DNA from 4 places in the Arthrobacter sp. HMSC08H08 genome. Region 2 is predicted to be linked to each of the others. Evidence: riboswitches for the same ligand, from Rfam matches in the RefSeq annotation. Region 2 holds a riboswitch; each other region holds the start of a gene.

Region 1 (5,633 bases), on a different contig from region 2:
GCTTCACCTGCGCGTGGGGACTCTTTGTCGTAGATGTCTTCGCGGTGCAACAGGATGACCATGTCGGCGTCCTGCTCAATCGAACCGGATTCACGCAGGTCGGAGACCTGTGGGCGTTTATCGGTGCGCTGTTCGGAGCCACGGTTGAGCTGCGAGAGCGCGATGACCGGAACATCGAGCTCTTTAGCCAACAGTTTGAGCGCACGCGAGAACTCAGCGACCTCTTGTTGGCGCGATTCAACGCGTTTACCTGATGACATGAGCTGCAGGTAGTCCAGCACCACGAGCTTGAGGTTGTGTTGCTGCTTGAGGCGGCGGCATTTCGCGCGGATCTCCATGAGCGTCATGTTCGGTGAATCGTCGATGAAGAACGGCGCGTTATTCAGTTGCGGGAGGGTGCGGGCGATCTTGGTCCAGTCCTCGTCGCGCAAGTCACCTTTACGCAGGTTTTGAAGCCCGACGGCGGTCTCAGCTGAGAGCATGCGCATCGCGATCTCGGTGCGGCCCATTTCTAGCGAGAAGAACACGGTGGTCATGCCGTTTTTGATCGCCGCGGAGCGGGCGATATCCAGCGCGAAGGTCGATTTACCGACTGCGGGGCGGGCCGCGACCACGATCATCTGGCCACCCTGGAACCCCTGCGTCAGTTCGTCAAGCTCATAGAAGCCCGAAGGCACACCGGTGATTTCGTCGCCGGTCATCTGCCCTGCGGCCTCGATCTCATCGACCGTGGACTCCATGATCTCTGAGAGCAGCACGTAGTCTTCCGCGGCGCGCCGTTCAGCAACCTGCATGACCTCGGACTGGGCGTCGTTGACGATCGCGTCGACCTCACCGTCGGCTGCGAAGGCCATCTGCGTGATGCGATCGCCCGCGTAGACGAGGCGGCGCAGGATGGCGCGCTCCCTCACGATCTCGGCGTAGAAGCTCGCGTTCGCGGCCGTCGGAACGGATTGGATCAGCTCGTGCAGATAGGCCGCGCCACCGGCACGGTTGAGCTCACCGCTCTTGGTCAGGTGGCTCGAGACGGTCACCGCATCAGCCGGTTCCCCACGGCCGTAGAGATCGGTGATCGCGTCAAAAATGATCGAGTGCGCGGGCTTATAGAAATCCGATGAGCGCAGAATCTCTACACAGTCGGCGATCGCGTCCTGGGAGAGCAACATGCCACCCAAAACCGACTGTTCAGCCGCTACATCCTGAGGCGGGACGCGCTCAGCAAGTGAGGACGCACCCGAGGATGATGCGCCTGCATCGCTGTAGTCGGCGTCGCTGTACTGATCCACTGTGCTCCTTCAACCTGTACTGTCCTCAGGCTCAGTGTAGGGCGAAATAGACACAACACAACCCGAGTTATCCACAGCCCCTGTCGATAGTGTGTGGACTATTGTGGAACACACCGGTGGATATCCACTACTTCTGTGGATAACCTGGGGAAAACATCGCTGTGATTTTGCTTAAAATTAGCTGTATCCCGCGAGATTCCGCGGTTTTTTCTTGTGGATTATGAAGATGCTCTAAAAACTTTTCCCCAACCTTCAAGCACACGTGTCATGTTGACAAGAGGGATATCCACGCGATACATGCCTGAAACGCTAAGTTATCCACAGGTTTGGGCTAGTTACCCACAGACTCGCCCGAGTAGAGGTTGAAGGTTCGCCAACTCACCCTCGCGGAAGGTTGACCGCCCCCACAAATGGGGCTACATGCACATGGGGCGAGCCCGAAAGGGCCCGCCCCACAAACTACCTTGCACTATTGCTTATGCTTTTGCGTGCTTATTTGTCCTTCTTGAGGACCTGTCCGCTCTTGACGTCCACATAGACCGTCACGTCGGCGCCGCCACCCTCTGGGTAGATATCAACTTCCCACATGATCTGGCCTTGCTCCTCGTCAACGCTGACGTCATCGAGGGTGCCTGGGGTGTCCTTGAGCGCGGTCTCGATCGCCTTAGCGATTTCTACCTTGATCGCGTCATATTCGCGGCGGTCATCGCTGTCTACGTCTTCGACTTCATCCTGGTTGGTGACCTTGGATCCGTCAGCGGCTACCTCGAGCTCGTGACTCTTATTGCCCTTGACAACATCTACGCTCCAGCCGCTCTTATCGTCATCCCAGTCGAGGTCAACGGCCTTGCCGCCAACTTCCTTTTCAGCGGTCTCGATCGCCTTGAGAGCGTTCTGTTGGCTACCACCCTTGGTTGGGGCTTGCGCGTTGTTGTCTGCAGAGTCCTTACCATCAGCGTCATCGGCGTCAGTGTTCTGCGCCTGCTGAGTCTCAGTCTGCTGAGTTTGGGTCTGCTGGGCGTCCTGGGTGGGTTCGGAGGTTTTGTCCTCCGTTGGAGCACCGCAAGCGGCAAGAACCAGCGCGAGGGTTGCTACGGACGTGAGGGCTACATGTTTCTTCTCCATGGCCTCAATATACGCAGATCGGGACTCAGATAGCACTGCTTTTTTTGCTCAGCTCTAAGCCAACCTAGATTAACTGCCCGCGTTTGTCCTATGATCAGCGCCTTCCAAACAGCAGGCTTTAGGCGGTTACGAGTGCGCGGTCTGGAAGCTGCGCAAGGTCGCGGAACGTCTTGCCGTGCAGCACGATCGGCTCTCCGTGTTCCTCGCCGTGAGATACAGCGTGGACCTTCAACAGCACGATGGTGTGGTCGCCTGCCGGGACCGTGTCATAGATCGAGGTCTCAAGCCACAGGGCGGCGCGGTCCAGGAACAAAGCACCGGAGTCAGCTAACGTGACGTCGAGGCCGCTGAAACGCTTGGATGCGTCGCGGGAGGCGAGCTGATAGCAGACCTCGCGGTGTTCATCGGCCAGAATCGAGACGCCGAGCCGATAGCCGTGCTTGAGGCGCTGCCATGTGCGGGATTCGTTGCGAACTGAGAAGGATACGAGCGCTGGCTCATATGAGATGCCGACCGCAAAGCTCGAGGAGACCATGCCTTCGTGGTGGCCTCCCACGCGGGAGCAGAGAGCTGCCACGCCTACAGGGAAACGGTCGAATGCCGAACGCAGGGTTGCCTGGTCGATGGTGTGGGTCAGGGACATAGCGATTCATCCTTCGCAAGTATCGGCCGTCCACAATGGCCGGCGCAGCTTGCCGCCGGCATTCCCGACGGCCGAATCGTCACCTGGGGCACCCCACCTACGCGAGAGGGTTGCCGACGGATTAGCCAGGGCCTAAAAATCCGTACTCATGATTCGTGTGTTAAACGATAAACAGTTCAGCGCACGCCGTGCAACTGAATGTGTCATGTAGTTCATTTAATGAGACGAACGCCGCACCCTTTCTCGGGTGCGGCGTTCGTTCACGCCCCTCGCGGGGCGCGTCTCAGACTGTTTCACACGTGAGCTGACACGCGGTTCACATTATGGTTCCGCGCGCTGAGTGCTTGAGTGTTACTTGCCCTTTGGTGCTGCAACAACGTGCAGCGTGGTGTTCGCGAGAACGTCTTCGTGCAGGCGGACGGTGGCTTTGTAGTGGCCAGTGGTCTTGACCTGCTGTGCGATCTCGATGGTGCGCTTGTCGACCTTGCCCAGGCCGGCAGCCTCGATTGCTGCTGCAACGTCGGCCTGCTTGACGGTACCGAACAGGCGGCCGGTGTCACCAGCTTTAACCTCGATGCGGATCTCAGCGTCCTTGAGGCCGTCTGCGATCTTCTGTGCTTCTTCGAGGTTCGCGATGCGGTGGGCCTCGCGAGCAGCCTTGATGGACTCGATGTCCTTCTCGCCACCCTTGGTCCAGGTGATCGCGTAGCCGCGTGGCAGCAGGTAGTTGCGTGCGTAGCCGTCGCGTACTTCGACGATGTCGCCCGCAGCACCCAGGCCGGTTACCTCATGCGTGAGAATAAGCTTTGCCATGTTTCTTCTCTCCTCCTTCTTGCTTAGCCGCGGCCAGCGCCGGAGTATGGAAGCAGGGCAACTTCGCGCGCATTCTTGATCGCCTGAGCGATCTTGCGCTGCTCCTGCACGGTAACGCCAGTTACACGACGAGCGCGGATCTTGCCGCGGTCGGAGATGAACTTGCGAAGAAGGGCGACATCTTTGTAGTCAATGTAGTCGATGTCGGCGGCCTTGAGCGGGTTGGCCTTAGGCTTAGGCTTGCGAATTTCAGGCTTAGCCATCGTGGAGCTCCTTAGTTTGTTTTGGAGCCCGCAGTGTCAGCTGCGGGATGGGTATTGGTTTGAAAACGATTTAGAACGGTGGTGCGGACTGGCCGGGGTTTGCGCCCCAGTCGCTTGAGCCGCCAGAGTTACCCCACGGGTCGTTAGCTGGAGATTGCTGAGGCGCACCCCAGTCTCCGCCGCCGCCCTGGTTCTGCTGGCCGCCGAAGCCTCCGCCTTGGTTGCCGCCACCAAAGCCGCCGCCGGTGTTTCCACCGAAGCCGCCCTGGTTGCCGCCGAAACCGCCTTGGTTACCCCCGCCGCCTCGCTGGTTGCGGGTGACTTGTGCGGTTGCGTAGCGCAGGGCTGGGCCGACTTCGTCGACGTCCAGTTCCCATGCGGTACGGCGGTTGCCGTTCTGATCGTCATAGCTGCGGGCACGGAGACGACCCTGGGCGATGACGCGCATGCCCTTGGTCAGTGATTCCGCCACGTTTTCGGCGTGTTCACGCCATACGCTGCAGCGCATGAAGAGGGCTTCGCCGTCTTTGAACTCGTTGGCCTGACGGTCGAAGATCCGCGGCGTAGAAGCGACCGTGAAGTTCGCTACCGCGGCACCGGAGGGCGTGAAACGCAGTTCCGGATCAGCGGTGAGGTTACCCACCACAGTGATGATGGTTTCTCCAGCCATGATTCCCCTTAGCGTGAAGCGTTGAAACGTGGTTGTGCCCGCTGAGGACGCGCTTACTTGATGCGCTGGTCCTCTGGGCGGATGATCTTGGTGCGCATGATGGACTCGTTGAGGCCCAAAACACGGTCAAGTTCGGATGCGGTCTGTGGCTCAGCGGTGAAGTTAACCACTGCGTAGATGGCCTCAGCCTTCTTGTTGATTTCGTAGGCCATGCGGCGACGGCCCCAGATGTCGATGTTCTCGACGGTTCCGCCGTCCTTGGTGACGACCTCGAGGAACTTGTTGAGCGTCGGTTCAACGGTGCGCTCGTCGACCTCGGGGTCAACCAGCAGCATCAGTTCGTAGTTACGCAAGTGAACCCACCTCCTTTGGACATAAAGCGGGCACGGTCTTTCCGTACCAGGAGGTTCTATTGCGGTAGCCCCTACCCTGCCATGCAGGGCGTGCAAGCCTGCTGAAGTGCGCATCACGATGCGGTTGCCAGCAAAACTTGAAAGTGGGCAACAGCACCAGTCTACCCGCAGTACGGCTCAAGCCATAACTCTTCACTGTGCGTGTGGGTGCCATCATGCACTGCGATGTGCAGCGCGCGTGGGCGGGAGGAGTCAGTCCTTGTGGTCGCGTAGCTGTTGAGGGAGGCGGCGCTCCAGGACGGGTGCGAGGCTTCTCAGGTACGTGTTGGTCACGTGATTTCCATCCCTGTAGATCAGCGTGTTGCCCGCGACCACGGAGCATTCGTCTTTGCTGCAGAAGTAATCGGTCATATCAAGGAAGTAGACGTCATCGAGCCGCCCGGCCGCCTCTACCGCCGGGTCATCAAGCAAACCTTGTTC
Region 2 (5,633 bases):
GGACAGCCGCGCCCGGATGGTTTTCCGGCAACCGGTCGCCGCGACCAAACAGTGCGTGGCGCAAGGAGGAACCCGTCTGGTCTTCCACTGGGCGGTCGGCATCCCACGCAACCGTGGCGTCGGCGGCTTCCTCAGCGCTCGGGTACACGCCGAGCGCTTCGAGTTCTGGAATCACGTAGTCCACGACGTCACGGAACGTGCCAGGCTTGACCGCGTAGGCGACGTTGAAGCCATCCACCCCGGTGTCACGCACCCATTCGTGGAACTGTTCGGCGACTTCGCGGCCGGTACCCACGGCAACCGGACCGAAACCACCCACGCCGATGTAGCGCGCCAACTGGCCCACGTTCCACGGCTTATCAGAATCACCTGAAGCCGCCTGGAACATGTTCACCGCGGACTGGATCGCGTTGGACTCCACGTCTTCACCGATCACCGCATCCAGCGGGTATTCGGACAAGTCGATGCCCGTCCAGCCTGCGAGCAACGCCAACGCGCCCTGCTCATCGGCATAAGACTGGTATTCGCGGAACTTCTCCCACGCTTCCTCGTTCGTCTTACCCACAACCGGGGTGATCATCGCGAAAATCTTGACGTCATCAGCGTTACGGCCCGCCGCCACGGTTGCTTCACGAATCTTCTTCACGGTCTTCGCGAGGCCTTCCTTGGTTGCCTGCGAAACGAACACAGCCTCAGCGTGCTTCCCCGCGAAAGCCATACCGCGCGAGGACGCGCCGGCCTGGAAGATCACCGGGGTGCGTTGGCGGGAAGGCTCCGTGATCGCAATGCCTGGAACGTTGAACCACGTGCCTTCGTGTTCAATCGGGTGCACCTTAGCCGGGTCAACGAACAAGCCGGATTCGCGGTCAGCTACAACCGCGTCGTCCTCCCACGAACCCTCGAGCAGCTTATACACGACCTCGAGGTATTCATCCGCGTGATCGTAGCGTTCGTCGTGCTCCATCTGGCTGGTCTGGCCAAAGTTCTTCGCCGCGGACTCGAGGTAGCCGGTCACAACGTTCCAGCCGACTCGCCCGCCCGTGATGTGATCCAGGGTCGCCATGCGGCGCGCGAGCCCCACCGGATGCTCATACGCAGTGCCCGCAGTGACACCGAAACCGAGGTTCTTCGTCGCTGCAGCCATCCCCGCCACGATCACCGCCGGATCAGCCAACGGGATCTGCGCACCGGAACGCAACGCCGTTTCCGGGGAGTTCGCATACGCGTCATACACACCCATCACATCGGCCAAAAACAGGGCGGAGAAACGGCCCTCTTCCAGGATCCTGGCGAGCTCAACCCAGTGCGAGAGCTTGTTGTAATCCCGCGAGGTATCTTCCGGATGCTTCCACAAACCCGGGGACTGGTGGCCAATCGTGTTCATCGCGAAGGCGTTGAGAAGAATCGGTTTTTCAGACGACATGTTAACCCTTTCCCGCAGCCCTCAAACGCTGCGCCATCGTCTTCTGGCGGGAGCACCTTTCCCTCACGATTCCTGCTACGGAACCCTTCAGGATGGTTGCTGCGGCGTCAACGAGCCAGATCTCTCGGCCGCTCTGGATGGATACGGATTCAGCATAGAGGCACACCATGGGCATCACGCAAATCGCTCGTGACCGATGACAAAGAATGACGGCACGCATCGGCGGCTACACTTGCGAAAGTATTACCCCAAGCCATAACACGGGTTTCTGCAGGTGAAAGGGCTACAGCGACGTGGAACTTGCGCGGCCAGAAGTGTTCTTTACCGTCGATATCATCGCGCTGATCATCAACGGGATCATGGGTGGGGTGATCGCCCGCCGCATCGGACGCCTTTGCTTCGCCAGCCGTGTTGAGCAACATGACACACACGCTGACCCGATTTGCGTGCAACCGCATTCGTCACCCACTATGGACAGCACAACCATCCAGAGCGGCTGAGAGATCTGGCTCTACGACGCCGCAGCAACCACCCCGGGTTTTTACCGGGCATGGTGCTCACGCCAGGATCGATGGAGTGACAACGCATGACCGCAACGTCCGCACCCGCGCACCAGGCCGCCCAGGCTCAGCTCAGCAACGCAAACCTCAGCAGCGCGCAGCCTAGCGATGACGCGCTGCTTAGCGATGAAGAGCACAGCGCGTACTGGGCCAAACAGGCCGGGCAGCTCACGTGGGAGACCCCGTGGGATACGGTGCACACGCTAACCCCGCCTAACCCTGAAACTCAGGAAGGTCTGCAGCAAACCTGGTTCGCGGGAGGCACGCTCAACGCCGCTGTCAACTGCGCAGACCGCCACGTAGCGGCGGGCAACGGGGACAAAGTAGCGCTCTACTTCGAAGGTGAACCCGGCGACCGTCGCACCGTGACCTACCGCGAACTCACCGAGGAAGTCTCGCAGGCCGCCCACGCGCTCACGGAACTGGGCATCACCCGCGGCGATCGCGTCGTGATCTATCTTCCGGTGCTCGTTGAGACGATCATCATCACGCTGGCTTGCGCACGCATCGGCGCGATCCACTCGCTTGTTTTCGGCGGGTTCAGCGCAGAAGCGTTGCGTTTCCGGGTTGAAGACACCCGCGCCAAGCTGCTGGTCACCAGCGACGGCCAGTACCGCCGCGGCAAGGCCGTGCCCGTCAAGGACATCGCGGACGAGGCCGCATCCGGGGAGAACCAGCTCGAGCATGTGCTCGTGATCGACCGCACCGGCCAGCGAGACATCCCGTGGACCGAAGGCCGTGACATCTGGTGGGACCAGATTGTGCCCCGCCAGCCCCGGCAGCACACACCGGAAGCGTTCGATGCGGAAAATCCGCTGTTCATCATGTACACCTCCGGGACCACCGGGAAACCGAAGGGCCTGGTGCACACGACCGGCGGCTACCTCACCGGTGCTGTAGCGACCTATAACCAGATTTTCGCCCACCCGGACCCAGCTCAACGCGCGGGCGACGTGCATTGGTGCACTGCAGATCTCGCGTGGGTCACCGCCCACACCTACGAGATCTATGGGCCGCTCGGGGCCGGCGCGACCCAAGTCATCTATGAAGGCGTGCCGAACGCCCCGCACCCGGGCCGGCACTTCGAAGTCATCCAGCGTTATGGTGTGACCTCCTACTACACCGCGCCAACGCTCGTGCGTTCGCTCATGGGCTGGTTCCCGGAAGGGATCCCAGCCGAATACGATCTCTCCAGCATCCGCCTCGGCGGAACCGTAGGTGAAGCCGTCAACCCTGAAGCAGCACGGTGGCTACGCGAACAGATCGGCCGCGACACCTACCAGCCCGCCAACCCTGAAACCGGGGAACCCGAGCGCGGCATCAGCATGGTCGATACCTGGTGGCAGTCAGAAACTGGCTCCACCATCCTCACTCCCCTACCCGGCGCAACCACCGTCAAGCCCGGCAGCGTAGGCCGCGACATGCCAGGGGTAGCGACCGCGGTTGTCGACGACGAGGGCAACCCGACACCGGCTGGAACCCAAGGCAACATCGTGCTCACCCAGTTCCCGCCCTCGATGGCGCGCACCGTGTGGGGAAACCCTGAACGCTGGTACACCTCCTATTGGAAGGCCTACGCCACATACGGTTGGTTCAGCGCAGGCGACGGCGCGAAAGTCGATGCCGACGGCGACACCTGGATCCTCGGCCGTACCGATGACGTCATCAACATTTCAGGCCACAGGCTCTCAACCATTGAGATCGAGTCCGCGCTCGTGACCGACCCGGGTGTTGTGGAAGCCGGCGTGTGCCCGGTACCGGATGCGAAGACCGGGCACGCCGCGATCGCGTTCGTGGTCCCCGGCGATCAGTCCCTGCTCGGCGCTGACGCGAGCGAGGAGGCCGTCGCCGAGTTCGCGCAGCGGCTACGCGCCACCGTGACCAAGGAGATCGGGCCCATCGCGAAACCGGCCCGCATCATCCTCGTGCCCGACGTACCGAAAACCCGCTCCGGCAAGATCATGCGCCGCATCCTCACCCAGGCCTATACCGGTGAAACACTCGGCGACACCACGAGCCTGCGCAACGAAGAATGCATCCCGGACGTGCTCGCCGCCGCCCGCGGCTAGCTGTATCCGCAGCTAGGCCGTACCAACCGGGGAACTTACCCGCGGCTACAGCAGGAGGCCGCGCCGCAGGAGAAAATGCGTGCTTTGAGCTGATTTGAAGTCAGTTCGTCTAGGGTTAGGCGGCCAGCTCGCCCAAGCCCTATCGCGAATGTGCATTGGGTCACGCATCGTCCTAGTCTCGATGCATGCGTTCTAGCAAAGACACGGCTTCTAACAGCGGCACGGGTTCCAGCGCCGACGCTTCGCCCCGGGTTGAGAAGGCTTCCCTCGATAAAGGCCTGACCGGGCGCCACATCCAGTTCATGGCGCTGGGTTCGGCGATCGGAACCGGGCTTTTCTATGGCTCAGCGGATGCGATCAAGGCCGCCGGCCCGATCGTTCTGCTCGCCTACATCGTGGCGGGTGCCGCGGTATTCATCGTGATGCGCGCCCTGGGCGAGATGGCGGTCCGCAACCCCGTCGCTGGCGCGTTCTCTGACTACGCGACCCGCTATTTGGGCCGCTACCTGGGGTTCACGACCGGCTGGACGTACGTGTTCTGTATGCTCGTCGTCTCGATCGCGGACGTCACCGCGGTGTCCGTGTATATGGGGTTGTGGTTCCCCAACGCGCCGCAATGGATCTGGGCGGCGGCCGTCGTTTTGTTGATCGCGGGCATCAACACCCGGCACGTGAAGGTGTTCGGCGAGATGGAGTTCTGGATGTCGATCATCAAGGTCGGCGCCGTGATCGCGATGATCCTCGGCGGCATCGCGATCCTGATCTTCGGCATGAGCGTGCCGGGTGAGGCGACCCCGGGCCTTCATAATCTTTTCGATCACGGCGGCTTGGCACCTAACGGCTGGATGGGCATTCTGGCGTGCTTGACGATGGTCGTGTTCAGCTTCGGTGGCATCGAGACCATCGCCGTGACCGCGGGCGAGGCTAACGATCCGCACACCGCGATCCCGCGCGCCGTGAACTCGGTTCCGATCCGCATCCTGCTGTTCTATGTTCTGGCTTTGGGTGTGATCATGACGCTGGTTCCGTGGAACCACATGAGCTCGGACACTTCCCCGTTCGTCCAGATTTTCGCGACGCTAGGAATCCCGGCGGCGCAACATATTTTGAATATCGTGGTGCTCACGGCCGCGATCTCTGCGATCAACGCGAACTCGTACGGTGCCGGCCGCATGCTGTTCGGGATGGCACACCTGGGGCAATCCCCACGCGCGTTCACCCGGACCACGGGCAAGGGCGTGCCGTGGGCTGCGGCACTGCTCATGATGTGCGCGCTCACGGTGGGTGTGGTGTTGAACTTCCTGATGCCGGAGTCCGCTTTCGCCGTGGTTGCCTCGGTCGGTGCGTTTGCGATCACGTGGCTGTGGTGCATGGTTTTGCTGTCCCACACCGCGATGCGCATCAAACTACGCCGCGAAGGCGTGCCTAAGGAAGGGCTTGAGTTCCCGGTGCCGTTGTGGCCCATCACCCCGATCTTCGCGGGTTCCTTCCTGGTTCTGGTGATCGTGTTGATGGCGTGGTTCCCGAACACGCGCGTCTCACTCATCGCGGGTGCCGTGTGGATCGCCCTGATTTCGGTGA
Region 3 (5,633 bases), on a different contig from region 2:
GGCGAGCTTCATGACTGCACGGACGCGGGAGCCGACCTTCACCGGGGAGGTGAAGCGGACCTTGTCCAGGCCGTAGTTGACCTTGGTCTTCACGTCGGAGACATCGAACAGCTCACCCCAGAACGGGATGATCAAGGACAGGGTGAGGAAGCCGTGGGCGATCGGGGCGCCGAAAGGGCCGTCCTTGGCGCGTTCTGGGTCCACGTGGATCCATTGGTGGTCGTCGGTGGCGTCGGCGAAGGTGTTCACCATGTCCTGGGTGATCTCACGCCACTCGGTGGCGCCCAGCTCGGTGCCTGCCATGGTCTTGACGGCGTCGAAGTCGACGACGGTGCGTGCGGTGGTCTCGGTCATGTTGCGGTCCTCTCAGGGAAGGGGTGAAAAGGGTGGTTAGACGAAGGCACTGACGCCGGTTACGGCGCGGCCCACGATCAGCGCGTTGATCTCGTGGGTGCCTTCGTATGAGTAGACGGCCTCGGCGTCCGCGTGGAAGCGGGCCACGTCGGTGTCCAGGGTGATGCCGTTGCCGCCGCAGACCTCGCGGGCTAGGGCCACGGTCTCGCGTAGACGTAGGGAGGTCATCATCTTGGCTAGGGCGGAGTTCTCGTCCTTGTAGATCCCCTGCTCCTCCTGTTCCGTGAGCTGGACCATCAGCCCCAGGGAGGAGGTCAGGTTGCCGAGCATGATGGCCAGCTTCTCCTGGATGAGCTGGAATCCGGCCAGCGGACGGCCGAACTGCTGCCGTTCGCGGACGTAACGCAGCGCGGCCTCATAGGCGCCCGCGGTCGCACCCACGGCCATCCAGGCCACGTCCGAGCGCATGGCCCGCAAGCAACGGGCCACGTCCTTGAATGAGTTGATCCCTTCGAGCCGGGCCGAGGCGGGCACCCGCACCCCGCGGTACTCGATGTGGGCGTTCTGCATGATGCGCAGGGATGCCTTGTTCGGGATGATCGACATGCTCACCCCATCGGCGTCCCGCGGAACCAGGAAGCACTTGACCTGGCCGTCGGCGGTGTCGCGGGCGAAGGTCGCGACGACGTCCGAGATGGTCGCGCCTCCGATCCAGCGCTTTGCGCCGTCGATCACCCAGGTGTCCGTCTCCGGGTCATGAGTGGCGGTGGTGGCCAGTCCGCCGGCCACATCGGAGCCGTGGTCCGGCTCGGTCAGCCCGAACACGCCGGTCAGCGAGTAGTCGATGATCTTCGCATCCAGCTCCCGCGCCTGCTGTTCCCCGCCGCCCAGGGTGCATGCCGTGCGGAACAGGCCTGCATGCGCGTTATATAGAGTGCCGACGTTGATGTCGCAGCGGGCCAGCTCGAAGTTGCGGAACCCGGTGAGGATCCTACGGATGGGCTCTCCGGCTTCTTTGAGGGCTGGCGGGTCCATCAGCGGCAGGGCGCGGACGGCGTCCACCAGCTCTTGGGGAAGCTCTGCGGCGTCCCAGGCTGGGTTGACCAGCGGTTTCACCGTGCTCTCGAGCCGTTCCCTGAGGTCCAGGATGACGGCGCGCTCGGCCTCGGTCAGCCGCTCGGCGTAGCCGTAGAAGTCGGATGGGATGATGCTTCCGGTCACTGGTTCAGCCATCTCAGTCTCCCTTCGTCTCGGTCGTGGACTCACGGTCCAGGCCCAGCAGGCGCACCGCGTTGTCCTTGAGGATCCACGGCCGGACCTCGTCCTTGAGCGGAAGCTCCGCGAAGGCGGCCAGCCACTTGTCCGGGGTGATCAGCGGGAAGTCGGTTCCGAAGAGCACCTTGCGAGCCAGCACGTTGTTCGACTGGCGGACCAGGGACTCCGGGAAGTACTTCGGGGACCAGCCGGAGAGGTCGATGTGCACGTTGGCTTTGTGGGTCGCGATCGAGTTCGCCTCGTCCTGCCAGGGCACCGATGGGTGGGCCATGATGATCTGCAGGTCCGGGAAGTCGGCGGCGACGTCGTCCAGCAGCAGCGGGTTGGAGTACTTCAGTTTGATGCCGCGCCCGCCGGGCAGGCCGGCGCCCATACCGTTCTGTCCGGTGTGGGAAACGATCGGCAGCCCCAGCTCCTGGAGCCGCTCCCAGAGCGGGTAGTACTCGCGGTCCGAGGGGTCGAACCCCTGCACGGACGGGTGGAATTTGAAGCCGCGCACTCCGAGCTGCTCGGCCTGGCGGGTGGCCTCGGCCAACGCGTCCGCCCCGGTGCGGGGATCCACGGAGCCGAATGGGATGAGGACGTCGTTGTTCCGGGCGCAGCCGGCCACGAGGTCATCGATGGAGTTCGGCTTGTGGCCGAACTGGGTGCGCGCGTCCACGGTGAAGACGACGGCGGCCATCCGGCGCTGCCGGTAGGTCTCCGCGATGGTGTCCACGCTCGGGGTCCGTTCCGCGGACTTGAAGTACTTCGCGGAGGCTTCGAAGAAGTCTTCCGGCAGCGCTTTGTGGCCGCACGAGTCCACTTCGAGGTGGACGTGCATGTCCACGGCCTCGATGGCCGAGGCGTCCACGCCCAGCTCGTAGCGGACTGGGGCGGGGCCGGGAGCAGAGGTTGAGGCGGGGGCAGGGGCGCCGCTGTCGTTCCCGTGGGCTGGCCCCTGCGGAGCCGTGTCCTGGGTTCCGGTCATGGTGCTTGTCCTTAGTTCTTCTGTTCAGGCTCGAGCTCAGCAGGCAGCGGAGGCATCTTCTCGCCGACTTCCTGGAGGTTGCCCCTGACCAGCTCGGCGCCTTGGGTCTGCATGGTGGCGTAGTCCCAGCCGCCCTCGTGGTACTCGGTGGCCACTGGCTCTGGGTGGGACCAGACCTGCAGGCGATCGCCACCAACTCCGATGGCCTGGCCGGTGATGCCGTCGACCTCCGGGGAGGAAAGGAAAGCGATCAGGCCGGCGACGTCGTCGGCGGTTCCGAAGCCGAGGTCATGGCGGAAGAAGGACGGCATGGCCTCGCCGCGCTCGTCCGCCTCGACGGCCTTCTGGAAGTAAGGGACGGTCTTGGTCATGGCGGTGGCCGCCACTGGGATGACGGCGTTGACCATCACTCCGGCGCGCTTCATCTCCAGGGCCCACGTGCGGACCATGCCGACGATGCCCGCCTTGGCTGCGGCGTAGTTGGTCTGGCCGAAGTTGCCTCGCTGACCGGTCGGCGATCCGATGCAGACGATGCGCCCGGCCACGCCGTTCTCCTTGAAGTATGCGTAAGCGGCACGGACGCAAGTGAAGGTGCCCTTGAGGTGGACGCCGATAACGAGATCGAAGTCCTCGTCAGTCATCTTCAGCAAGGACTTATCCCGCAGGATGCCGGCGTTGTTCACCAGAATGTCTAGGCCACCGAAGGTGTCCACGGCGGTCTTGACCAGCTGGTCGGCGGCCTCGCTGGTGCCGACAGGGACCACTGCGGCGACGGCCTTGCCGCCGGCTTCGGTGATGGAGGCGACAGCGGCGTCCGCGGTCTCCTGGTTGACGTCGTTGATGACCACGGAGGCTCCCTGGCGGGCGAGCTCCTGGGCGTAGGCGAGGCCCAGGCCTGCGCCCGAGCCGGTGACGATGGCTACCTTGCCGTCGAGGGACATGGGATTCTCCTTCGGTGGTGACGTGCTAGATGTCGGTTCTGTCCTAATGTGGCGTTCACCACACAAGAACCATGACAGTACATATAATTGAGAATGTCAATTATTTTTCGAGGCTTGCATTTCGAGTACGATCCTCTGCAGGGGACAAGCCTCTATATGGGCAAGATCAGCCGGATCACTCCCTCGAGTACACGGACCAAGGAAGCAAGCACATGACGACTACAAAGGACACCTCCGGAGCCACAAATAGCCCGACTGAGGCCGCCCAGCGCTTCCCCGCCCCCTCCACAGCGCTTGCGGCCGAGCGCATGGCGGAGTTCACGTCGTCAGAGCTCGCCGGCCAGGTCCAGTTCCTGGCGGCCCGGCTGCGCAGCATCGGCCACAGCCACGCCAACCGCGTCCTGCAGGAGGAGATGGGATTGAAGGTCCGCCAGTACTCCGTGCTGGCCCTGGCCGCCGCGGACGTGAACCCGTCCCAGCGCGAACTCGGCGACTTCCTGAGCCTGGACCCAAGCCAGATAGTGAACCTGGTGGACTTCCTGGAGAAGCGGGGATGGGTCGAGCGCCAGGTGGATCCGCGTGACCGTCGTTCCCGGATCGTCATCGCCACACCGCAGGGGCAGGATGCCTACCGGAGGGCACGCGCGCTGACCATGGCCTCCGACGACGTGGTGCTCGCCGCGCTCACCTCCGACGAGCGGCAGGAACTGAGCCGGCTGCTGGAGAAAGTCGCGTTCTGAACTCTGGTCTCTGAACCCCGCCTGCTGACCCCCGCTAGACCTCACGAAGCGCCCCGCGGGGCCTGCTTAGATGCAGGCGCCGCGGGGGCGCTTCTTGTTGACGTTTTGTGACGCGCGTCGCCTGGCGGGCAGTTGACACAGCTCGAGGCCGGGCTATAGAAATGATGCTTGTAACCCATCCAGAGCGACTGAGAGACCTGGCTCGTTGACGTCGCAGCAACCGGTTTATGCACGGTGCTCCCGCCAGGAACGATGGAAAGGAATAACTGTGTCATCGTTGTCCACGCACACCCCTGTCCACCCTGCAGCTGGCGCTGAGATCGCCGCCGATGCGGAAGCCAGCACCGACGCCGGCAACGCCAGCACCGCGGTTTCCTCGGCTGACCTGAGCTTCGCTGAAGGGCTGCGTTACGTCACCACCCAAGATGCTCCGGTCACCCCGTGGGAGGCCGGCCACACGCCAAGCCTGGCAGAGCTGCGTGAGCATTTCGGGCCGATCTTTGACCGCATCGCGAGTGGGGCTTCTGAGCGGGAGGCGCATCGTGTTCTGCCGTTCGTTGAGATCGCAGAACTCAACCGGGCCGGATTCACCGTGCTTCGCGTTCCTACCGAGTACGGCGGCCCGGGCGTGAGCTTCACCGACTGGGTGCAGCTGCTGATCGATCTGGCGGCGGCTGACCCGAACATCGCGCATCAATACCGTTCCCACGCGGGTTTCGTGGAGACGCTGCGGTACCAGGATGAGCAGACCCGCCAGTATTGGTATGCGAAGGTTCTTGCCGGCGATGTTGTGGGTAACGCGTCCACGGAGATCGGCGGGAATGCGTTGAATACGCTCAACACCACGTTGGCTGTGCAGGCGGACGGCACTGGGGTGCTCAATGGCGCTAAGTACTACTGCACTGGCACCGCGTACGCGACGCATACCCGGGTTTCGGCCACGCTGCTTGATGCGGACGGCACGCCGACCGAGGGTCGACAGTTCGCTGTCGTTTCCACGCGCGCCCCGGGTGTTGAGCTTGAGGACGACTGGAATGGTTTCGGACAGAGCCTCACCGGTACCGGAACCACGCGTTTCACCGATGTGAAGGTTGCGCCCGAGCACATTTTGAACCGCGTGCCTGGCAGCGCTGAGGCGCAGTTTGAGGCGCCGCTGTTCCAGCTTGTCTTGCTCGCTGTATTGGCCGGTATTGCTCGCAACGTTGTGGACGATGCGGCGGCTGGCGTGCGGCGGCGGACCCGCTCCTTCAATACCGGCTTAGGTGTTCCGCACTCTGAGGACCCGCAGATTCTGGGGGTTGTGGGCCGGCTTTCGGCGCAGGCTTTCGTAGTGGAGTCGGCGGTGGTTGAGGC
Region 4 (5,633 bases), on a different contig from region 2:
GGTCCACTTGCCGCGGTTACCGCAGTCAGGGCACACGATCTCCGCCAGACCTTCTTCCGGCATGCGGCCCTTCTTAGCCTCGTATGCCTCAAGCAGGTGGTCTTCGCGGTGGCGGCGGTGGCACGAGAGGCATTCCACGAGCGGGTCAGTGAAGGTCTCTACGTGACCGGAAGCCTGCCAGATGGGGGTCGGGATAATGATCGAAGAGTCCAGGCCCACCATGTCCGAACGGGAACGCACAAACGTGTTCCACCACTGGCGTTTGATGTTCTCCTTGAGTTCCACACCTAGCGGACCGTAGTCCCAGGCAGAGCGGGAACCGCCATAGATTTCACCTGCCTGGAAAACGAAACCACGCCGTTTAGCGAGTGAAATGACCTTATCCAGCTTGGACGCTGCTGCCATGTTGAGTGAACTCCATCGGTTGATACGGGCCGCCGGCTGCGGTCCGTTATGGTCTGCCGTCAATCCTAACGGTTGAGCTGATTTTTGGCCCGTTTTGAACCTTGCTAGCCCAAATATGTGCCCACCGCGAAATCCTCGCCCAGCTCAGAAACGCTCCGGGCGCGCGTGCACGGATCCGCGGCGCGTGAGAACCTTGGAGCATGAGTTCGGTAGAGATCATTGACGTGCCCGTACGCACCGCAGGCATCCGTTTGGGCCAGTTTCTGAAACTAGCCAACGTGGTTGAAGACGGTGTGCAGGCACGCGAAGAGATCGCTGAGGGTAGTGCAACCGTCAACGGCGAGGTCGAGACCCGCCGAGGCCGGCAACTAGATTTCGACGACGTGGTCGGCTTCCACGACTACGTGCTGCGTGTGGCGCGCGGAGACGAAGCCTAGCCGCAGCGGCCAGTCTCGGGCGGCCAGGCCTGGCGCCTATACCTGGGCGCCGAGCACTTTAGCGGTCAGGAACTCGCCGATGTGGCGGATCTCTGCTTGCCCCACTCCGTGGCCGATGCCTTGGTAGTTGACCTTGGTGAGGTCCGTGTTCGCTCGCGCCCACGCGTTCGTCGGTTCGATGAACCGCTCCGGGATCACCGGGTCTTCCGGATCGCGTCCCCAGAACATCGGCAGCTTCTCTTCGCGTGCGGCCAGCTCTTGGTCTTTGAAGAAGTCCGCACCGGTTTCATCCTTGAACTGTTCCAGCGTGAAACCGGACAAGCCCACGAGCGCGTCCACCGCGGAAGGATCACGGCGGGCCACCGCGGTCGCCATCGCCATACCTTGAGAGAAACCCAGTAGCGTGACCGATTCGTGGTGCTTCTTCCGTTCAGCGACCCAGTGTGTCAGGTCCTCCACGACTTGGCTGTAATCAGCCGAGTTGAACTCCAGGTCCTGGCTTGAAAGCGGGAACCACGCGTAGCCGCCAAAACCCAGTGCAAGCGGTGCTCGCACTGACATCACAGCGAACTGGCCCGGAAGCATGCTCGCAATAGGTAGAAGGTCGCGTTCATCCGCGCCAAAACCATGCAAGAAAGCCAAGAGCGGCGCAGACTCATTCACGCCCTCCGGCACATGTTCAACTACAAACGGTTCCCACTTTTCACTCATATAACCATCCTGTCACGCACTTGGCGGCACCGGGCCCAAAAACGCACGGAACGGCGCATCCAGCTGGTGCCCATCGGTCAGAAAACCGTCGTGGCCCACCGGGGTCGAAACCATGTGCACAGGAACATCACCCGGCAGCGCATCCGCGATCCGCTGGGACTCTTGCGGATAATACAGACGGTCCGTATCCACGGCCGCGATGAAGAACTCAACGCCCACTACCTCAGCGAGAGCCGCTTCGACTCCCCCGCGGCCCCGACCAACGTCATGGCTCATGAGCGCCTCAGTGAGGGTCAGGTAGGCGTTGGCATCGAAACGATTCACGAGCTTATGCGCCTGATGGTCCAGATACGACTCGACCGCGTAGCGGCCGCGTTCATCACGGCCAGCAGATCCCAGCGGAAGTTCGCTACCTTGCGGCGAGCGCCCAAAACGATGGTCGAGCTCGGCAGCGGAGCGGTAGGAGACGTGGGCGAGGCGGCGAGCTATGCCTAGGCCACGCTGCGGGCCGGCACCGTTGCCGTGGCTGTAATAGTCTCCGCCGTGGAATTGTGGGTCGAGCCGGATCGCCTCAGTTTGGATCTGCGCGAACGCGATCTGTTCGGCCGATGATTCAGCGGTCGCGGCGATCACTGCGCATTTGGTGACGTGTTGCGGATAGCTCACGGCCCATTCGAGCGCACGTGCCCCGCCCATCGAGCCGCCAACAACGGCGTGCCACGCCTCAATGTTGAGTGCGTGCATGAGGCGCAGTTCAAGCTCGACCATGTCGCGGATCGTCACGAATGGGAAACGCGAACCATAGGGTTGCCCGTCCTCGGCCAGCGAGGCCGGGCCGATCGTGCCTGAGCACCCGCCCAAGGCTGCCGGAACCACTGCGCAATACGTGGTGGTGTCCACCGGCTTACCCGGGCCTACGACCTCGCGCCACCAACCAGGTTGCGGTGCGTCCGCATCGGTCACTGCCGCATCGTTAGCCGGCGCATCTTTAGCCGGCGTTCCGTCGGCTGCGTGGGTGTCGCCGGTCAGCGCGTGCAAAACGAGGACCGCATTACTGCGCTCAGCGTTGAGCTCGCCGAAAACCTCGTACGCGATATGGGTTTGGGGAAGGTGCCCGCCTGTCTCTAGATCCAGCGGGCCCAGCGGGAGGATCTTCACATCGCTCTCGGGAGCGTTGTGTTGTGAGTGTTCTCGTACATCCAACGTCATAACGCTGCTTTCGCTTCGTGAGTTTCTATCGCTTCCGTTGCCACATGCCAATGTCCCGGCGCTAGTTAGGCGCGGGCGGCGTGGAAGGCGTCGAAACCCTTCTGCAGGTCGGCGATGATGTCATCCACGTGTTCAAGGCCCACTGAGAGGCGTACTGTGCCTGGGCCCACGCCGGCGGCTCGCTTCTCTTCCGGAGACAGCTGGGAGTGGGTTGTGGATGATGGATGCGCCACGAGCGAGCGGACGTCACCGAGGTTGGCTACAAGCGAGTGCAGCTCGAGCGCGTCCACGAAGGCGCGGGCCGCTTCCTCGTTGTCTTCAGCTCCCTTGATCTCGAAGGAGACGATCGCGCCCACCCCTTCGGGTGCGTAGTGGCGGCCACGCTCATACCACGGGCAGGATTCCAAGCCGGCATAGATGGTCGCGGAGACGTCATCGCGCGCTTCGAGCCATTGAGCGACCTTCTGCGCGTTCTCGATGTGCCTCTCAACACGCAGAGAGAGCGTTTCGAGGCCTTGGGCGATCAGGAAGGAGTTCATTGGGGAGATCGCAGCGCCGGTGTCACGCAACAACTGCACGCGGATCTTCAGGATGTAGGAGAGGTTCGCACCCAGTGGCGAGCCAACACCCATATCGCGGCCGTAAACGATGCCGTGATAGGACTCATCCGGCTGGTTGAAACCCGGGAAACGCTCCGGGTGTTGGGTGTAGTCGAAGTTTCCTGAGTCAATAATGACCCCGCCCATCGCGGTTCCGTGGCCGCACAGGTACTTGGTTGCGGAGTGAACCACGACGTCGGCGCCCCATTCGATCGGGCGCAGCGAGTACGGGGTTGCCAGCGTGTTGTCAATGATGAGCGGTACGCCTGCCTCATCGTGTGCAATCGCGGCGATGTTTTCGATGTCGAACACGTCTTGGCGCGGGTTACCGATGGTCTCGCCGAAGAAGGCCTTGGTGTTCGGCTTGATTGCCCCGCGCCATGCATCCAGGTCGTCTGGATCTTCCACGAACGTGACCTCGACACCGAGCTTAGGCAGAGTGTGCTTGAAGAGGTTCTGCGTCCCGCCATAGAGGGATGGCGATGCGACGATGTGATCGCCGGCTTCCGCAACATTGAGGATCGCATAGCTCGTAGCCGCCATTCCGGAGGCGACGAACAGCGCACCGACGCCGCCTTCGAGGCTTGCCATGCGGTTCTCGATGACTTCGGTGGTCGGGTTACCTAAGCGCGTATAGATAGGCCCCAGCTCGCTCAGCGCAAAGCGGTTGGCAGCAGCCTCGGTGTCAGGGAAAACATACGCGTTGGTCAGGTGGATCGGTAACGCTTGCGAACCCGTGGTCGGGTCTGGAGTCTGGCCGGCGTGGATCTGACGAGTTTCGAACTTTTGTTGCGACATATACAGTGCACCCCTTGATTCATAGGAGGGGCTTGCCCGCATACACCGGTTGATTTGACGTAACGTCCGCCCGGATACGGGCGGGCAGAGCCCGCGCTTGCCACAGCGGCATTCCCGTGTGACCAGGTCCTCACCCGGGGCACCCCGCCGCGGACGGAGGGTTGCCGGCCAGCAAACCGGGGTTTTGCACTGGCACTCATGACCTTGGCAATTAGCCTACAACACGCCAACCCACTGGCACCACATAACGCCCACCACACCCGGTTTGATCCACAGGCCGGACTTCAACTTAGGTAAACCTAAGTAGAGATGTGGCTCACACAGTGTCAGATTTAACCCATGAAGCTCGATCACGTTTCTTACGCTTGCGGGCCAGAAGGCCTCATCACCACCGCAGACCGTATCGCCGATCAGCTCGGGCTCCGGTACGTCAAAGGAGGCGTGCACCCACGCTTCGGAACACGCAACGTGTTCTTCCCCCTCCACAACCACCAGTACCTCGAAGTCGTTGAGGTACTAGACCACCCGGCCACTCTCCAGCAGCCGTTCAGGAAGGCAGTACGCGCCCGAAGCGAGATGGGTGGCGGATGGATGGGCTGGGTCGTCTCAGTAGAGGACCTCACACCTATCGAGGAGCGCCTGCAACGCGGCGCGGTCCCCGGTTCGCGTAAGTTCCCCGACGGGCGAGAGCTCACGTGGCGCCAGATCGGCATCAACGGGCTCATCGCAGACCCTCAGCTTCCCTACTTCCTCCGCTGGGACGAGAGCTTCGAGGACCTGCACCCATCCCGGGCTGAAGAGCCACACGGTGAAATCGTGGAACTCACGATCTCCGGTAACCGCGAACGCATCGACGAATGGCTCGGCCACCCAGGTGAAGACTTCAAGGGCGAGGTCACATTCAACTTCACCTCCCCCTCCGGGATGCCGGGCCTGCAGTCAGTCACGTTGAAGACCCCGAAGGGCCTCGTAACCCTCTAACAGCGTTGGCCCGGCGGGAGCTGACAGGGCCGACGGCGCGGGCTAGCTACCGTACCCGAACCATGCCGCGAGCAGCGGGTAGCCCACAAACGCGACCGCATCGAGTAAGAAGTGCGCCCAGATGAGCGGCATGATGCGGCGTTTGTGCAGGTAGTAGAGCCCAAAGATCACGCCCATCGCTACGTTGCCGATGAACGGCCCGATGCCTTGGTAGAGGTGGTAGGAGCCACGCACTACGGCGCAGAAGATGATGATCGCGGCGGGCGTCCATTTCAGTGTTGCGAGCCGCTCATGCAGGTAGGCGAGCACCACGATCTCTTCAAGCAGCCCGTTCTTGAGTGCGGCCAACAGCAACACGGGTACGCTCCACCACGCGTCCGGAAGGCCCGAGGTCGTGATAGCAGTCGTGACACCGAGCGCCCTGCCCGCTGCATATACCGCGAGGGTTCCTACGCCGATGAGCACGAAGAATGCGAAACCCACTGCGGCGTCG

The links. Region 2 has a riboswitch for S-adenosylmethionine ahead of acs (acetate--CoA ligase). Riboswitches for the same ligand answer to the same signal wherever they lie in the genome.
Region 1: linked by a shared signal. The riboswitch ahead of HMPREF3175_RS06210 (flavin reductase family protein) and the one ahead of acs (acetate--CoA ligase) in region 2 are both predicted to bind S-adenosylmethionine.
Region 3: linked by a shared signal. The riboswitch ahead of HMPREF3175_RS10155 (acyl-CoA dehydrogenase family protein) and the one ahead of acs (acetate--CoA ligase) in region 2 are both predicted to bind S-adenosylmethionine.
Region 4: linked by a shared signal. The riboswitch ahead of HMPREF3175_RS03440 (O-acetylhomoserine aminocarboxypropyltransferase/cysteine synthase family protein) and the one ahead of acs (acetate--CoA ligase) in region 2 are both predicted to bind S-adenosylmethionine.

What each region holds. Positions count from the first base shown of each region.
Region 1 is NZ_KV789394.1:82,667-88,299, forward strand. Features, by position in the region: gene dnaB (replicative DNA helicase) at 1-1,286, opposite strand, end outside; gene HMPREF3175_RS06205 (PepSY domain-containing protein) at 1,779-2,411, opposite strand; gene HMPREF3175_RS06210 (flavin reductase family protein) at 2,530-3,054, opposite strand; SAM riboswitch class IV at 3,095-3,208, opposite strand; gene rplI (50S ribosomal protein L9) at 3,406-3,867, opposite strand; gene rpsR (30S ribosomal protein S18) at 3,891-4,130, opposite strand; gene HMPREF3175_RS06225 (single-stranded DNA-binding protein) at 4,201-4,800, opposite strand; gene rpsF (30S ribosomal protein S6) at 4,854-5,153, opposite strand; gene HMPREF3175_RS06235 (acyltransferase family protein) at 5,406-5,633, opposite strand, start outside.
Region 2 is NZ_KV789399.1:27,903-33,535, reverse strand. Features, by position in the region: gene HMPREF3175_RS07305 (LLM class flavin-dependent oxidoreductase) at 1-1,423, opposite strand, end outside; SAM riboswitch class I at 1,454-1,567, opposite strand; gene HMPREF3175_RS07300 (hypothetical protein) at 1,573-1,845, opposite strand; SAM riboswitch class I at 1,904-2,001, shown strand; gene acs (acetate--CoA ligase) at 2,010-4,052, shown strand; gene HMPREF3175_RS07290 (amino acid permease) at 4,238-5,633, shown strand, end outside.
Region 3 is NZ_KV789394.1:234-5,866, forward strand. Features, by position in the region: gene HMPREF3175_RS05845 (MaoC family dehydratase) at 1-354, opposite strand, end outside; gene HMPREF3175_RS05850 (acyl-CoA dehydrogenase family protein) at 391-1,587, opposite strand; gene HMPREF3175_RS05855 (amidohydrolase family protein) at 1,589-2,452, opposite strand; gene HMPREF3175_RS05860 (SDR family NAD(P)-dependent oxidoreductase) at 2,611-3,540, opposite strand; gene HMPREF3175_RS05865 (MarR family winged helix-turn-helix transcriptional regulator) at 3,753-4,280, shown strand; SAM riboswitch class I at 4,453-4,539, shown strand; gene HMPREF3175_RS10155 (acyl-CoA dehydrogenase family protein) at 4,549-5,633, shown strand, end outside.
Region 4 is NZ_KV789382.1:46,474-52,106, reverse strand. Features, by position in the region: gene HMPREF3175_RS03460 (glycine--tRNA ligase) at 1-405, opposite strand, end outside; gene HMPREF3175_RS03455 (RNA-binding S4 domain-containing protein) at 606-842, shown strand; gene HMPREF3175_RS03450 (alpha/beta hydrolase) at 879-1,553, opposite strand; gene HMPREF3175_RS03445 (homoserine O-acetyltransferase MetX) at 1,566-2,762, opposite strand; gene HMPREF3175_RS03440 (O-acetylhomoserine aminocarboxypropyltransferase/cysteine synthase family protein) at 2,828-4,159, opposite strand; SAM riboswitch class IV at 4,248-4,363, opposite strand; gene HMPREF3175_RS03435 (VOC family protein) at 4,499-5,140, shown strand; gene HMPREF3175_RS03430 (CPBP family intramembrane glutamic endopeptidase) at 5,183-5,633, opposite strand, start outside.